2 regions of the Geodermatophilus sp. SMS 5-13 genome follow, and region 1 is predicted to be linked to the other one. Evidence: riboswitches for the same ligand, from Rfam matches in the RefSeq annotation. Region 1 holds a riboswitch; the other holds the start of a gene.
What was found. Region 1 has a riboswitch for S-adenosylmethionine ahead of AB3388_RS15880 (GNAT family N-acetyltransferase). Riboswitches for the same ligand answer to the same signal wherever they lie in the genome.
Positions count from the first base shown of each region.

Region 2: it holds a riboswitch for S-adenosylmethionine, as region 1 does, so the genes downstream of both, thrC (threonine synthase) here and AB3388_RS15880 (GNAT family N-acetyltransferase) in region 1, are expected to answer to the same signal.

Region 1 covers NZ_CP165729.1:3,284,669-3,292,410, forward strand. Annotated here, with positions in the region: gene AB3388_RS15855 (NtaA/DmoA family FMN-dependent monooxygenase) at 1-853, opposite strand, end outside; gene AB3388_RS15860 (LLM class flavin-dependent oxidoreductase) at 864-2,015, opposite strand; gene AB3388_RS15865 (flavin reductase family protein) at 2,033-2,515, opposite strand; gene AB3388_RS15870 (FAD/NAD(P)-binding protein) at 2,515-4,431, opposite strand; gene AB3388_RS15875 (putative leader peptide) at 4,404-4,568, opposite strand; SAM riboswitch class IV at 4,668-4,779, shown strand; gene AB3388_RS15880 (GNAT family N-acetyltransferase) at 5,002-5,529, shown strand; gene AB3388_RS15885 (amino acid ABC transporter permease) at 5,526-6,491, shown strand; gene AB3388_RS15890 (amino acid ABC transporter ATP-binding protein) at 6,488-7,279, shown strand; gene AB3388_RS15895 (ABC transporter substrate-binding protein) at 7,368-7,742, shown strand, end outside.
Region 2 covers NZ_CP165729.1:517,045-524,786, reverse strand. Annotated here, with positions in the region: gene AB3388_RS02535 (hypothetical protein) at 1-1,480, shown strand, start outside; gene AB3388_RS02530 (VOC family protein) at 1,612-1,965, shown strand; gene groL (chaperonin GroEL) at 2,161-3,789, opposite strand; gene AB3388_RS02520 (cold-shock protein) at 4,073-4,273, opposite strand; gene thrC (threonine synthase) at 4,490-5,764, opposite strand; SAM riboswitch class I at 5,777-5,898, opposite strand; gene AB3388_RS02510 (HAD family hydrolase) at 5,958-6,779, shown strand; gene AB3388_RS02505 (ABC transporter permease) at 6,822-7,694, opposite strand; gene AB3388_RS02500 (alpha/beta fold hydrolase) at 7,691-7,742, opposite strand, start outside.

The sequences.
Region 1 (7,742 bases):
CGAGCTCGGCGGCCTCGGCGTCGGTGTCGCCGATGACGAACGTCGCGGCGGGCAGGATCAGCAGGTCCTCGCGCCGCCGTCCGTGCTTCGGAAGCCGCCCCTTGACGTCGGCGTAGAACGCCTGGCCGGCCTCCTTGGTGGAGTGCCGGCTGAAGATCGCGTCGGCCGACGACGCCGCGAACTCGCGACCCTCCTCCGAGTCGCCGGCCTGGAAGATCACCGGCCGCCCCTGGGGGCTGCGCGGCACGTCGAAGCGACCCGAGATGTCGAAGTGGGCGTCCGCGTGCGCGAAGCGCCCGGCGTCGGGGTCGCCGAGGAACACCCCGGACGACGCATCGGCCACGATCTCGTCGCCGCGCCAGGAGTCGAACAGCTCCATCGTCGTCTGCAGGAACGTGCGCGCCCGCTCGTAGCGCTGGTCCTGCGGGAGGAAGCCGCCGCGCCGGAAGTTCTCGCCGGTGAACGCGTCCCACGAGGTGACGACGTTCCACGCCGCCCGCCCGCCGGAGAGGTGGTCGAGCGTGGCGAACTGCCGCGCCACCTCGTACGGCTCGTTGAAGGTCGAGTTGATCGTCCCGGTCAGCCCGAGCCGGTCGGTGACCGCGGCCAGCGCCGTCAGCACGGTGAAGGTGTCCGGGCGGCCGACGACGTCGAGGTCGTAGATCTGCCCGTTCTGCTCGCGCAGCCGCAGCCCCTCGGCGAGGAACAGGAAGTCGAACTTCCCGCGCTCCGCGGCCTGCGCGAACCGGACGAACGAGGAGAACTCGATGTGGCTGCCGGCCGCCGGGTCGCTCCACACAGTGGTGTTGTTGACGCCCGGGAAGTGCGCGGCGAGGTGGATCTGCTTGGGCATGGCCGGCTCCTCAGACGGTCGCGTAACGGTTGGCGGGGCGCGGCAGGCCGAGCAGCCCGCGCAGGGTCGAGGCCTCGTACGAGCTTCGGAACAGCCCGCGTCGCTGCAGCTCGGGCACCAGCGAGCCCGTGATCTGCCGCAGGTCGTGCGGCAGGGTCGCCGGCCGCAGCCGGAAGCCGGTCAGCCCGGCATCGGCCCACGACACGAGCAGGTCCGCGAGCTCGGCCGGCGAGCCGGCGAAGATCAGCGCGTCGCTGCGGTACTCCTCGCCGGCGGTCTCGTCGAGCCGCGCCCGGCGGGCACGAGCGGCCGCCGCGTCGTCGTCCAGGAACACCACGACGTCGCCGAAGACGTGGACGGTCTCCTCGGCCCGGCCGGCCGCGGCCTGCGCGGCCCGGATCTCGGCCAGCATCGGCGCCACGTCGGTCGCGGACCGCGGCGTCACGAACCCGACGTCGGCGCTGCGGCCGACCAGCTCGTACGGGATCGACTGGTGGGCCAGCGCGGTCACCAGCGGCTGCCCCTGCGGCGGCCGCGGCGTGATCGACGGCCCCTTGACCGAGAAGTAGCGGCCGGCGAAGTCGATGTAGTGCAGCTTCTCCCGGTCGACGAAGCGGCCGGTGACGACGTCGCGGATCTCGGCGTCGTCCTCCCAGCTGTCCCAGAGCCGGCGCAGCACCTCGACCCAGTCGGCGGCCTCGTCGAACAGGTCCTCGAGCGACCCGGGCTCGCGGCGGCCGAAGTGCGCGGCCACGTGCGGGGACGACGCCACCTTCACCCGCACGCCGGCCCGGCCGGTGCTCACGTAGTCCAGCGTGGCGATCGCCTTGGACAGGTGGAACGGCTCGGTGTGCGTGACGACGGCGGTCGGCACCAGCCCGATGCCCTCGGTCAGCGGCGCGACCCGGGCGGCGACCTGCACGGCGTCCAGCCGGCCGCGGACCCGGTCGGTGCGGTCGTCGTCGCCGGACCGGTCGATGGACTGCAGCGCGAGGTCGTCCTCGAGGGTGACGAAGTCGAGCAGGCCGCGCTGGGCCTCTTCGACCAGGTCGACCCAGTAGCCGGCGGTGAACAGCTCCCGCGGGCGGGCGTCGGGCTCGCGCCAGGCGGCGGGGTGCCAGCCGGCGCCGTCGAGGGCGACGGCGAGGTGCAGGTGGGTCACGGGATCTCCAAGCGTGGTCAGGCGGCCGGGACGACGGAATGGGTGCCGAAGGTGCGGGCGTGGTAGGTCAGCGGCGGGCCGCCGTCGGCGGTCGCGCGCACCACGTTCCCGAGGACGACGACGTGGTCGCCGCCGTCGACGAGCTGCGCGACCGTGCAGGCCAGCCAGCCGGGGCTGCCGGCCAGCCGCGGCGCGCCCGAGTCGGGCGACCAGTCGACGCCGGCGAACTTGTCGGCGCCCTTGCGGGCGAACGCGGCGGCCAGCCCGGCCTGGTGCGCGCCGAGCACGTTGACCCCGAACGGCTGCCCGATCGCCAGCCGGGCCAGCAGCTCCGACCGCCGGTCGAGGGAGACCAGCAGCATCGGGGGCGTCATCGACAGCGACGTGAACGCGCTGACCGTGGTGCCGTGCGGCCGGCCGTCGAGCAGCGTGGTCACCACCGAGACCGGCGTGGGCACCCCGGCCATCACCTCGCGGAAGGAATCGGCGAGTGGCGTCATCAGGCCACCTCCACCGCGGCGACAGGGGCGGCGGTCAGCCCGCGCCAGAGGGTGCGGGCCAGCGCGTCGTTCTGGCGGAAGAACGGGGCGTTGGTCCGCGGCCGGGCGAACGCCGCCACCTGGCCGCCCGAGGTCCAGTAGCCGGCGGCGAACACCCGCGGCTGCGGCGCGCCGGCCGCGCTGACCACGCGGTGCTCGGCGTCGACGTGCAGCCGGCCGGTCCCGCGCGTCCCCCCGGCGGACGGGTCGGCGAGCAGCTTCTCCGTGCCGGTGCCGCGCAGCAGCAGGCGGGTGACCAGCGGATCGGGCGTGCCGGTCACGTCCGGCACGGGCAGCCGCGCCTCCACCAGCGCGCGGGCCTCGGTGACCTCGTCGTGCGACGCCGAACGCGCCCGGAGCACCCCGGCGGCGTCGTCGAGCTCGAGCTGCACGTCCGCGCCGAGGAAGCGGACGATCCCCGCCTCGGACAGCGCGAGCAGCTCCTCCAGCCGTGGCGCCGGGGGGCCGCTGGCCAGGTAGCTGAACAGGTTCATCCACCAGCCTCCGAGGTCCTCGGCCTCCGAGCGGGGGGTCAGCCGCCCGGCGCCGACCAGCGCGGCCACGGTGCCGTGGCAGAACAGCAGCGACGTGAAGACGGCGGCGTCCATCGAGTACGCCGGGTCGGCGGCGCGGGCGAGGTCGGCGCGCACGTGATCGCGCAGCCAGTCCTGGAGCGCGTCGGCGCCGTCGAACCGCCGGCCCGCCAGCGGCCGGTCGAGCGCGGCCAGGTCGAACCGGTCGCGCGGATCGGGCACCGCCTCGGCGACCAGCGCCGTCGCATCGGGCGACGCGGCGTAGCGCTCGGCGAACTCCTCCCAGCCCATCGCGGTGCGGGACGGGTGGGCCCGGAACAGCTCGGTGTAGTGCGCCCAGCCCAGCTCCCGGGCGATCACCGGGGCGAGGTCGGCACGCAGGTCGAGCGGCCGGTCACCGAAGAGCTCGTCGACCGCGGCCGGGGTGAAGAACCGCTGCGGCACCGGCGGGCCGGGCCACACGTAGCCGAGCTTGGCCCGGTACGGGACGCCCCGCCGGGAGCCGACGTGCAGCCGGGGCTCGCGGCCGGAGGGGCGGTAGACCAGCCGCCCGTCGTCCTCCCGGGCGAACGTGCCGCCCCGACCGCTGGTGAGCAGCACCATGAGGTCGACGAACGCCAGCCCGGCGCCGCGGACCAGCACGTCCTGCCCCGGCTGGAGCCGGGTGAGGTCGAGGTCGGCGGTGTAGCCGGTGGGCAGGTAGGTCAGCCCGGCCGCGGCGGCGCGGTGCGCCACCGCCCGCTCGGCCGGGGTGGGGTGCGCGTCGAGGTGGCCCTGGGCCAGCAGGACGACGTCCGCCGCGAGCGCCGACCCGTCGGAGAGCACCACCGTGGCGCCGGCGTCGGAGACACGGACGTCGACGGCCGACGAGGCGTGCAGCTGCACGTCGGCCCACGGGCGGGCGGCGTCGACGACGGTGTCCAGCACCCAGCCGAGGTAGGCGTTGACCAGCGGCCGGGAGGGGAAGGACGTCGGTCCCAGCCGGCGGGCCTCGGCGCCCACCGGGTCGTCGTCCGGGCGGCTGCGGCCGATCTGCTCGATCCACTGCCAGAGCGTCGTCCCCTCCCCCACCGGCCCCTCGACCTGCACGGAGCCGTCCGGCAGGACGGTGACGTCGGCCACCAGCGAGTTCGCCCAGAGCAGCGACGGCTGCTGGGCCCGCCAGACCCGCCCGCCGCCCGGCGGGTGGGGATCGACCAGGTGCACCTGCAGCCGGCGGTCGTCGGCGAGGTCGGGCGCGTTGGCGACCAGCCGCTCGAGGACGCCGATGGCGGTCGGGCCGGCGCCCACGACGCACAGCGTCGGGGGGCGGCCGGTCAGTCGGGGACGGGCGGGCACGGACATGCGGGGACGGTCTCCAGGTCGTGGTGGCGGCTGCGGCGGGGGCGCGGAGCCGGACACCGTGCGCTGGCGGTGCGGAGCAGGTCGACGTGCCGGCGCGACGTCAGCACGGTCCGGTCCACGGGTCCTCCCCTCCGCACGGGCCGCCCGGGGCAGGCGGCAGGCTGTTCCCCGACACAATGTCTATCAAACCGATCGGATTTGACGACTAAGCCGGGCGGGACCTATCGTCCGCGGCAGGTCCTGAGCGCCAGCATCAAGCCCCGGCTCGCTGGCCGGCAACCCTCCACTGCGACGGGGTGCCCCGGGTGACGACCTGGCGAACGCACGCGGCGTTCGCAAACCGCAGTAGACACCGAGGAGCGCATCCCGTGGGACCGGACGGCACGCCGCGCGTGCGGCACGTCTCGATCGACCTGGTCGGCCGCCCGACCGTCGACCTGTTGCGCACCGACAGCGCGCTCTGTCGCTGACGCGTCGCTGACCGGCTCCCCCGGTCGCCTCCCTCCCCTCCTGCGCCCGGGCGGTCCGCCCGCGCGCGGCTCCTCCGTGCCGTCCTCCTGGAGTTCCCGCATGACCGCAGTCGAACCCGCACTCGACGTGGTGCCGGTCCACCCGCACGACCCGCTGGCCGCGCCGCTGTTCGCCGAGCTCACCGTCGAGTACGACACCCGCTACGGCGACCTGTTCGGCGGCGCGGACCAGGAGCTCAGCCGCTACCCCGCCGAGGAGTTCCTGCCGCCGGACGGCGAGCTGATCCTGCTCCTGCAGGACGGCACCCCCATCGCGGGCGGCGCCTTCCGCCGGCACGCCGACCCGGGCACCGCCGAGGTCAAGCGGATGTGGACGGCGAGCCTGCACCGCCGCCGCGGGCTGGCCCGCCGCGTGCTCGCCGAGCTCGAGGCGCGGGCCGCCGTCCGCGGCTACACCCGCATGTACCTGACCACCGGCCCGCGCCAGCCCGAGGCCAAGGCCCTCTACCTCGCCGCCGGCTGGACGCCGCTGTTCGACCCGGCCCGTCCCCGTCCCACCGACCTGGAGTCCCTGCGCGCCCTGCCCCCGGCCGAGCGCCACTACGCCTTCGAGAAGGACCTCGCATGACTCTGCTCGATGCCCGTCCCGAGGTGGCCGCACCTCCGGCGGGGACGCCCTACGACCGGCTCCAGGTCGTGCCCGCGCGCCACCCCGGCCGGTGGGTGGCCACCGCGGTCGTCGCCGTCCTGCTCGCGATGGTGATCCACTCGCTGGTCACCAACCCGAAGTGGGAGTGGGACATCGTCGGCGCCTACCTCACCGAGCAGTCGATCGTGCACGGCGTCGTCACGACGATCGAGCTGACCCTGATCACCGCCGTCCTCGGCTTCGCGCTGGGCACCGTGCTGGCGCTCATGCGGCTGTCCCGCTCGCCGCTGCTGCAGGCGGTCAGCTGGGGCTACACCTGGGTGTTCCGGTCGGTGCCGCTGATCCTGCAGCTGCTGCTCTGGTACAACCTCGCCTACCTGTACCAGAGCATCGACGTCGGCATCCCGTTCGGGCCGAGCTTCTTCTCCTTCGACACGCTCTCGCTGATCGACAAGTTCGGCGCGGCGATCCTCGGCCTCGGGCTGCACCAGGCGGCGTACTCGGCGGAGATCGTCCGCGCCGGGATCCTCTCGGTCGACCAGGGCCAGCTGGAGGCGGCCGCGTCGCTGGGCATCCCCCGGCGGCGGCAGACCACCCGGATCGTGCTGCCGCAGGCGATGCGCTCGATCGTGCCGACGGCGGTCAACGAGGTGATCGGCCTGTTCAAGGGCACCTCGATCGTCTACGTGCTGGCGCTCGGCGAGCTGTTCTACACGGTGAGCGTCATCTACGGCCGCACGCAGCGGGTGCTGCCGATGCTGGTCGTCGCCGCCGTCTGGTACGTCGTCCTGACCACGGTCGTGACGGTGATCCAGTACTACGTGGAGCGCTACTACGCCCGTGGCGCCGTCCGCACGCTGCCGCAGACGCCGCTGCAGCGGCTGCGGGGCAACCTCACCGCGGGCTTGGCCCGGGTGCGCACGACGGGCGGCACCCGATGACCGCCACGGACACCCGCCCGGGGCGGATCGAGGTGCACGGCGTGCACAAGTCCTTCGCCGGCGTCGAGGTGCTGCACGGCGTCGACCTCGTCGTCGAGCCGGGCACCGTCACGGTGATCCTCGGCCCGTCCGGCTCGGGCAAGTCGACGCTGCTGCGCAGCATCAACCACCTGGAGAAGGTCGACCGCGGCTTCGTCGCCCTGGACGGCGACCTGGTCGGCTACCGCCGCAAGGCGCACCGGGACGGCGACCGGCTGCACGAGCTGCAGGAGAAGGACGTGCTGCGGCAGCGGACCCGCTTCGGGTTCGTCTTCCAGTCCTTCAACCTCTTCCCGCACCTCACCGCCCTGGACAACGTCGTCGAGGCGCCGGTCTCGGCGCAGGGCCGGCCGCGCGCCGAGGTGGAGACCGAGGCGCGCGAGCTGCTGGCCCGCGTGGGGCTGGCCGGCCGCGAGAAGGCCTATCCCCGGCAGCTCTCCGGCGGCCAGCAGCAGCGGGTCGCCATCGCGCGGGCGCTGGCGATGAAGCCGGCGGTCCTGCTCTTCGACGAGCCGACCTCGGCGCTGGACCCGGAGCTGGTCGGCGAGGTGCTCGGCGTCATCGAGGACCTCGCCCGCGGCGGCACCACGATGATCGTGGTCACCCACGAGATCGGCTTCGCCCGCCGGGCGGCCGACCGGGTCGTGTTCATGGACGACGGCCGGATCGTCGAGTCCGGCCCGCCCGAGCAGGTGCTCGACGACCCGCAGCACGAACGCACGAAGGCCTTCCTGGCCCGCGTCCTGTAACGCCACCCCCCGACCCCCGGACGGCGCAGCCCGCGCCGCCCGTCGATGGCGCGCGCCCGCACGCCGACACCGAGGAGAGAGAACGACCGTGATCACGCGCACCCGACGAGGGCCTCTCGTCGCCGCCCTGGCCGCCGCCGCCGCGCTGGCGCTGACGGCGTGCACCAGCTCGAGCGAGATCGAGAGCGCCGCGGCCGACGAGGCGGCCGGCCCCTCGGCGCTCGTCGTGGACACCAGCCCCGACCAGGACCGCATCCACACGCAGAAGAACCAGGACGCGATCGACCTGCTGCCGCCGGGGATCGTGGACGACGGCGTCCTGAAGGTGGCGACCACCGCCTTCAGCGCGCCGCTCGCCTTCTACGCCGACGACAACGCCACCGCCATCGGCAGCGACCCCGACACCGCGCAGCTGATCGCCGACGCGCTCGGCCTGGAGCTCGAGATCGTGCCCACGGCGTGG
Region 2 (7,742 bases), 2.8 Mb from region 1:
GGTGCCGGGCACCACCACGGACACCGGCTATACCTCGACCCTTGCCATCGACGAGGCCGCCAACACCTTCACGGCGACGTACAACTTCACGGGCCCGGACGCCGCGACGGTCGCCGACCTGGTCGCCAACGCCGACCTCGGCGAGCGGATGATGTCCTGGCAGGTGCAGGACGCCGCCGGCAACCGGCAGGGCCTGACCATCGCCGAGTTCGGCGAGCTCGGTGGTCCGGGCCTGGGCGGCTGCCCGGCCGGCCCGGCCGACGCGGCCGCTCCGGCGGGCACCTACTCCGCGGTCAAGTCGACCACGGACCCGACGAAGACGACGGTCTCCTGGACCCCGGCGACCGCCGTGCCCGGCGCGCAGGCCGTGACCGGCTACAGCGTTCTGGCCATCGAGCCCTCGGCGACCGCCGGCGGCCCGCAGGCCCAGACGGGTATCCGCCTGGGTGCGACGGCCACGAACACCACGCTCACCCTCGACCCGGCGAAGCAGTACCAGATCGAGGTCCGCTCGATCGCCGGCGGGCGGATGAGCGAGCCGTTCGCGGGCGGTGCGACCGCCGGCGGGACGGCCGGTCAGGACGGCGTCGGCCCGACGCTGACGACGACCCCTGCCCTCAACGGCAACACGGTGGTCAACGCCGCGAGCGTCAGCGTGGCTGGCTCGACGGACATCTACTACACGACGGACGGTACTGCCGTCCTGTCCGGTGACGTGCCGTCTGCCACCGCCAAGGTGTACGCGGGTCCGATCCCGATCACCGCGGCCAACACGCGGGTCAACATCCTCGGGTACGACGCCGCTGGGGACTTCAGCACCCTCACCGGCCTGGTCTCGCCGGCGCCTGCTGCTGCGGCTGCGGTCCCGGCCGACCTGAGGGTCGAGAGCACCAGCCCCGCGGGTGCCGACGCCGCCAACCCCCAGGGCAAGGTGAACCTCAGCTGGACCGGGGTCCAGGACGCCACGGACTACCGCGTGCAGGCCTGGACCGTGGTCGGGACGGGCGCGAGCGCGGTCGCCACGCGCGCGCCGCAGTTCGACAAGACCGTGACCACGTCCACCGCCGAGATCACCAACCTGCCCAAGAACCCCGACGGGCAGCGGTACCGGTTCCGGGTCGCCTCCCGGACGCCGGCGGCCACCACGTACTCGGGCAACTCGGCTCCCGTGGACGCGACGGTCACGGGTGACGCGGTCACCATCGACCTGGCCGACTACAAGACCGGCACCCAGTTCCGGATCCGCGGCACCGCCACCATCGTGGGTGCCACGATCACCGTCCTCCGGTCGAACGCGGCGGGCACCGCGCCGACCACGACGGTCCTCGGAACCGCTCCGGTCACGGCCGCCGCTCCGCCTGCGGTCGGTGGCGAGTGGGAGCTGCGTCTGCTGGCTCCGCTGCCCACCAACCCGGGCAAGGTGTTCATCAAGTCCAGCGAGGGCGGTGTCGCCGGTCCGTTCGACGTCACGGTCTCGTGACCGCCTCCCGGCCGGTCCGACGCCCCCGCCAGGGCTGAACCCGGCCGGGAAGCACCACAACTGAACAGCACCGAGGGCCCGTCACCGACCGGTGGCGGGCCCTCGGCGTGGCCGTGTGCTGAGGTCGGGTCATGACTGCGCCCGCCCGCTTCAAGGACCTCTGCCTCGACGCCCGTGACCACCAGGCGCTGGCCGACTGGTGGTGCGCGGCGCTGGGCTACGTCCGCCGCGAGGCCGACCGGCCGGCGACCGACCCGGTGGCGATCGAGGACCCGACCGGCGCCGGACCGGCTATCTGGTTCAACGCGGTGCCCGAGCCGAAGACGGTCAAGAACCGGCTGCACTTCGACGTCGACGGGGACCGCGACGCACTGCTGTCCGCGGGCGCCACGCTGGTGCGCGCGCAGGACGACGACATCGGCCGGGACGTGCTCGCCGACCCCGAGGGCAACGAGTTCTGCTGCTTCGCGCCCGACGAGGGTTGAGCCGCGCGGCCGACCGTCTGACCGGGCCACGGCGCGGCTCCACGGCCGCCGGGGCGGCTCGAGCCGCGCCCCGGAACGCCGACAGGGGCGGCCCGCTCGAAAGCGGACCGCCCCCGAAGGTGACGTTCTGGAACGGCCCCCTCGCAGGGCCCCGGGATGCGCGAAGCGGATTCCGGGGAGCGAGGGGGTCCTTTCTCAGAAGTCCATGCCGCCCATGCCGCCGTCGCCACCCGGAGCGGCCGCGGCGGCCTTCTCCGGCTTGTCGGCGACGACGGCCTCGGTGGTGAGGAAGAGACCGGCGATCGACGCGGCGTTCTGCAGCGCCGAGCGGGTCACCTTGGCCGGGTCGATGATGCCGCTGGAGACCATGTCCACGTACTCGCCGGAGGCGGCGTTGAGGCCCCAGCCGGTGTCGGAGTTGCGGACCTTCTCCACCACGACGCCACCCTCGAGGCCGGCGTTGACGGCGATCTGCTTCAGCGGGGCCTCGAGCGCGACGCGCACGATGTTGGCACCCGTCGCCTCGTCACCCTCGAGCTCGAGCTTGTCGAACGCGACGGCCGTGGCCTGCGCCAGGGCGACGCCACCACCGGCGACGATGCCCTCCTCGACGGCGGCCTTGGCGTTGCGCACCGCGTCCTCGATGCGGTGCTTGCGCTCCTTGAGCTCGACCTCGGTCGCCGCGCCGGCCTTGATGACGGCGACGCCGCCGGCCAGCTTGGCGAGCCGCTCCTGCAGCTTCTCGCGGTCGTAGTCGGAGTCCGACTTCTCGATCTCGGCGCGGATCTGGTTGACGCGACCCTGGATCTGGTCGGCGTCACCCGCACCCTCGATGATCGTCGTCTCGTCCTTGGTGGTGACGAACTTGCGCGCGCGGCCGAGCAGCGACAGGTCGGCGTTCTCGAGCTTGAGACCGACCTCCTCGCTGATGACCTGGCCACCGGTCAGGATCGCGATGTCCTGCAGCATGGCCTTGCGGCGGTCGCCGAAGCCCGGGGCCTTGACGGCGACGGACTTGAAGGTGCCGCGGATCTTGTTCACGACCAGGGTCGCCAGGGCCTCGCCCTCGACGTCCTCGGCGATGATCGCGAGCGGCTTGCCCGACTGCATGACCTTCTCCAGCAGCGGGAGCAGGTCCTTGACCGAGCTGATCTTGCTGTTGACGACCAGGATGTACGGGTCGTCGAGCACGGTCTCCATGCGCTCGGGGTCGGTGACGAAATAGGCCGACAGGTGCCCCTTGTCGAAGCGCATGCCCTCGGTGAGCTCGAGCTCCAGGCCGAAGGTGTTGCTCTCCTCGACCGTGATCACGCCCTCCTTGCCGACCTTGTCCATCGCCTCGGCAATGAGCTCACCGATGGCGGTGTCGGCGGCGGAGATCGACGCGGTCGCGGCGATCTGCTCCTTGGTCTCGACGTCCTTGGCGGTCGAGAGCAGGTACTCGGTGACCGACTCGACGGCCTTCTCGATGCCCTTCTTCAGCGACATCGGGTTGGCGCCGGCGGCGACGTTGCGCAGGCCCTCGCGGACGAGCGCCTGGGCGAGCACGGTGGCGGTGGTGGTGCCGTCACCCGCGACGTCGTCGGTCTTCTTCGCGACCTCCTTGACCAGCTCGGCGCCGATCTTCTCCCAGGGGTCCTCGAGCTCGATCTCCTTGGCGATGCTCACACCATCGTTGGTGATGGTGGGCGCGCCCCACTTCTTCTCGAGGACGACGTTGCGGCCCTTCGGACCGAGGGTCACCTTGACGGCGTCGGCGAGGGTGTTCATGCCCCGCTCGAGGCCGCGGCGCGCCTCTTCCTCGAAGGCGATCATCTTGGCCATGTGGTGGTGTCCTCCATGCATGGATCGCTGCACGGCCGGGCCGGCGCCCGCGACGGACGACACCTGCCGGCGTGGGCGCTCCGATGGCCCACGGACCGGTGCCTCACCGTTCCGACCATGATTGGCACTCGGAGACCCCGAGTGCCAGAAACGAGTTTGGCACTCGACCCTGCCGAGTGCAAGGAGAGGGTCTGAGAGACGCCTGAGAGAGGGACTCGGCCGGCCGACGAAAGCAGCGAGGCCCGGCTCCCTGGTGGGAACCGGGCCTCGCTGTGAATCGGTCTCAGGCGGTACGGACGGCGTCCGCCTGCGGCCCCTTCTCGCCCTGGACGACCTCGAAGGTGACCCGCTGGCCCTCGTCGAGGCTCTTGTAGCCGTCCATCTGGATGGCGGAGTAGTGGACGAAGACGTCCTGGCCGCCGTCGACGGCGATGAAGCCGAAGCCCTTCTCGGCGTTGAACCACTTCACGGTGCCCTGTGCCACGTGTGCTCCCACGTTTCGTGCGTGCGGACGATCCCCCCTCCGTGGAGAGATCGGGTTACTCGCTCTTCCGCCCGCAGAACACGCGCGTGGAACTCGAACCGCGCGAGACGGTACAGCACAGGACACGCCGAAAGCGCAACTCCACGCACGGCGAATAACCGGTTTCAGCAGGAATGTCGTCTCCGCGGGTGAACCGGTTCCCCGGAGACTACGCCCCTACCCGATGAGCCCCGCGGCCCGTACCGACTTCAGCGACGGGTCCACCCGGTGGGTGAACCCGACGACCGGCTCCAGCGGGTCGAGGGTCTTGAGCCCCTCCCCCGTGTTGAGGACGACGGTCTCCTTGGTCGGGTCCAGCCGCCCGTCGGCCACCAGCTGCTTGAGGACGGCGACCGTCACCCCGCCGGCGGTCTCGGCGAACACACCCGTGGTGCGGGCCAGGTCGCGGATGCCCTGGACGATCTCCTCGTCGCCGACCCGGCCGACCGAGCCGCCGGTGCGCCGGATGGCGTCGAGCGCGTACGGGCCGTCGGCGGGGTTGCCGATGTTGAGCGACTTCGCGATGCCGAACGGCTTGACCGGCTTGACGACGTCCCAGCCGTTCTCGAAGGCCGTGGCGATCGGGTCGCACCCGGCCGACTGCGCGCCGAAGACCGTCCACTCCGTCGCCTCGACGATGCCGGCCGCCGTCAGCTCGCGCCAGGCCTTGTCCACCTTGGTCAGCAGCGAGCCGGACGCCATCGGGATGACCACCTGGGCCGGGATGCGCCAGCCGAGCTGCTCGGCGATCTCGTAGCCCATCGTCTTGGAGCCCTCGGCGTAGTAGGGCCGCACGTTCTGGTTGACGAAGGCGGTGTCCTCGAACTCGTCGGTCTCGGCGAGCTCGCTGGTCAGCCGGTTCACGTCGTCGTAGGAGCCGTCGACGGCGACCAGGGTCTGGCCGTAGACCGCGGACTGCACGACCTTGCCCGGCTCGAGGTCGCTCGGGATGAAGACGAAGGACGGGATGCCGACGCGGGCGGCGTGCGCGGCGACCGAGTTGGCCAGGTTGCCGGTCGAGGCGGCGGCGATCTTCTGGTACCCGAGCTTCTTCGCGGCGGTGGCGGCCAGGCTGACCACGCGGTCCTTGAAGGAGTGGGTGGGGTTGGCGGAGTCGTCCTTGACCCACAGGCCGCCGGTGATGCCGAGCTCGGCGGCCAGCCGGTCGGCGCGGATCAGCGGGGTCATGCCCGGCTCGAGGGTCACCCGCTCGGCGGGGTCCTGGCCCACCGGCAGCAGCGGGGCGTAGCGCCAGATGCTCCGCGGGCCGGCCTCGATCTGCTCCCGCGTGACCGCCTTCATGATGTCGGGGTCGTAGTCGACCTCGAGCGGGCCGAAGCACTCGGCGCAGGCATGCTCGGCGATCAGGCCGAACGTCGCGCCGCAGTTGCGACAGACCAGGCCGCGCGCGGGATTGGCGGCGAAGGCGGGGGTGGGAGCGCTCAGGGTCATGCGACGACTACCTCCTCATCTTCCCCGCGACGGGCCGTCGAGCCGCGCGGGACGGAATTGGCACCTCCCCGCCTTGCTGGCGGCGGTTGCCGGGGCTTCACCGGGCCGTGTCCCTCTGCCCCTCTGGATGAGTGGAACGCCCCGACTGTACCCAGGTCGCCGGAGCGTTCCGGCGCGCGGTCAGGATGGCGGTGTGGTCACGGGGATCGTCTACACCGACATGGACGGCACGATGGTCGGCCCGCGGGGCTCGTTCTGGCACAACGCGGCGCGCGAGCTGACCGCCGAGCCGGCGACCGCGCTGCTCGAGCTGCACCGCGCGGGCGTGCCGCTCGTGCTGGTCAGCGGCCGCACCTACAACCAGCTGCTGGAGGCCGCGCGGCTGTTCGCCGCCGACGGGCTGATCGCCGAGCTCGGCGCGCTGGTGAGCTGGCAGACCGGCCGGGAGGTCGAGCTGCTGCCCGGCGAGCTGCCCGGGTGCTACGCCGGCCGCGCCCCGATCGAGGTGATGACCGAGCTCGGCATCGTCGAGCGGCTGCTGGCCGAGCATCCCGGTCTGCTCGAGTGGCACGAGCCGTGGCACGCCGACCACGCCGCCGACGCCATGCTCCGCGGCCGGATCGACCCGCTGGCCGTCGACGCGTGGCTCGCCGAGCAGGGCGCCGGCTGGCTGACGATCAAGGACAACGGCGCCATCCCGGCGTCGTCCCGGATGACGCTGGCGCCCGAGGCGCTGCCGCCGCGGGTCTACCACCTGATGCCCCGAGGCCTCTCCAAGGGCGCCGCGATCGCCTGGGACCTGAAGCGGCGCGGGATCGATCCGGCCGACGCCGTGGCGATCGGCGACAGCGCGAGCGACCTGGAGATGGCGCCCGCGGTCGGCCGGCTGTGGATCACCGCCAACGGCGCCGCCGTCCCCGGCATGGCCGAGCGGCTCGCCGCCGTCCCCAACGTCGAGGTGACCGACGCCCCCATGGGCGAGGGCTGGGCCCAGGCCGTCCGCGCCAGCCTCTAACGGCGTGGATTCGTGGGCGTCACGCCCACGAATCCACGCCGATCACGACGTGACGTCGCGGCGGGCGAAGTGCCGGAAGCCGAGGAAGGTGAAGACGGCGGCGTAGACCAGCGACTGGACGACGCCGCGGAACAGGTCACCGGAGTCGACCGGCGTCTGCAGCAGGTCGGTCCACGCGAACTCCTCCGCGGTCGGGAAGTAGTCGCGGATCGAGCCCAGCTGCTCGACCTGGTCGAGGATCGCGAAGACGAACATGGTGAACACCGCGCCGCCGACGGCCGCCAGCGGCGCGTCGGTGATCGTGGAGAACCAGAAGGCGAGCGTGCCGACGACGAGCAGGTGGACGGCGAGGTAGCCGACCATCCCGGCCAGCCGCAGCAGCCCGTCGCCCTGGTCGAGGGTGACCCCGACCGGGGTCTGGATGTCCTCGAAGCCGAACGCGACCCCGCCGGCGACCAGCGCGGTGAGCACCAGCACCACCAGCGCCCCGACCGAGAGCACCAGCGCGGCGTACCACTTCTGCCGGAGCAGCCGCATCCGCGGCACCGGGGTGGCCAGCGTGTAGCGCAGCGAGCCCCACTGCGCCTCGCTGGCCACGGTGTCGCCGAAGAACAGCGCGTAGACGACCACCAGGAAGAAGCTCGTCGTAGCGAAGAGCACGAACAGCGTGAAGTTCAGCCCGCTCGACGTGGCGACGTCGACCAGGTTGATCCGGCTGTTCTGCTGCGCGTCCTCGCTGGCGCCCAGCTGCAGCGCCGCGATGAGCACCAGCGGCAGCCCCACCATGAGGATCAGCACGCCGATGGTCCGGCGCCGCTTGAACTGCCGGCGCAGCTCCACCCACAGCCGCAGCGTGCGCTCCGGGCGGTAGCCGGCGACGGCCCCGGTCGGCTGGACGTGCTCGGTCGCGGTCACTGGACCGGCCCCTCTCCCACCAGTGCCAGGAACGCGTCCTCCAGCCGC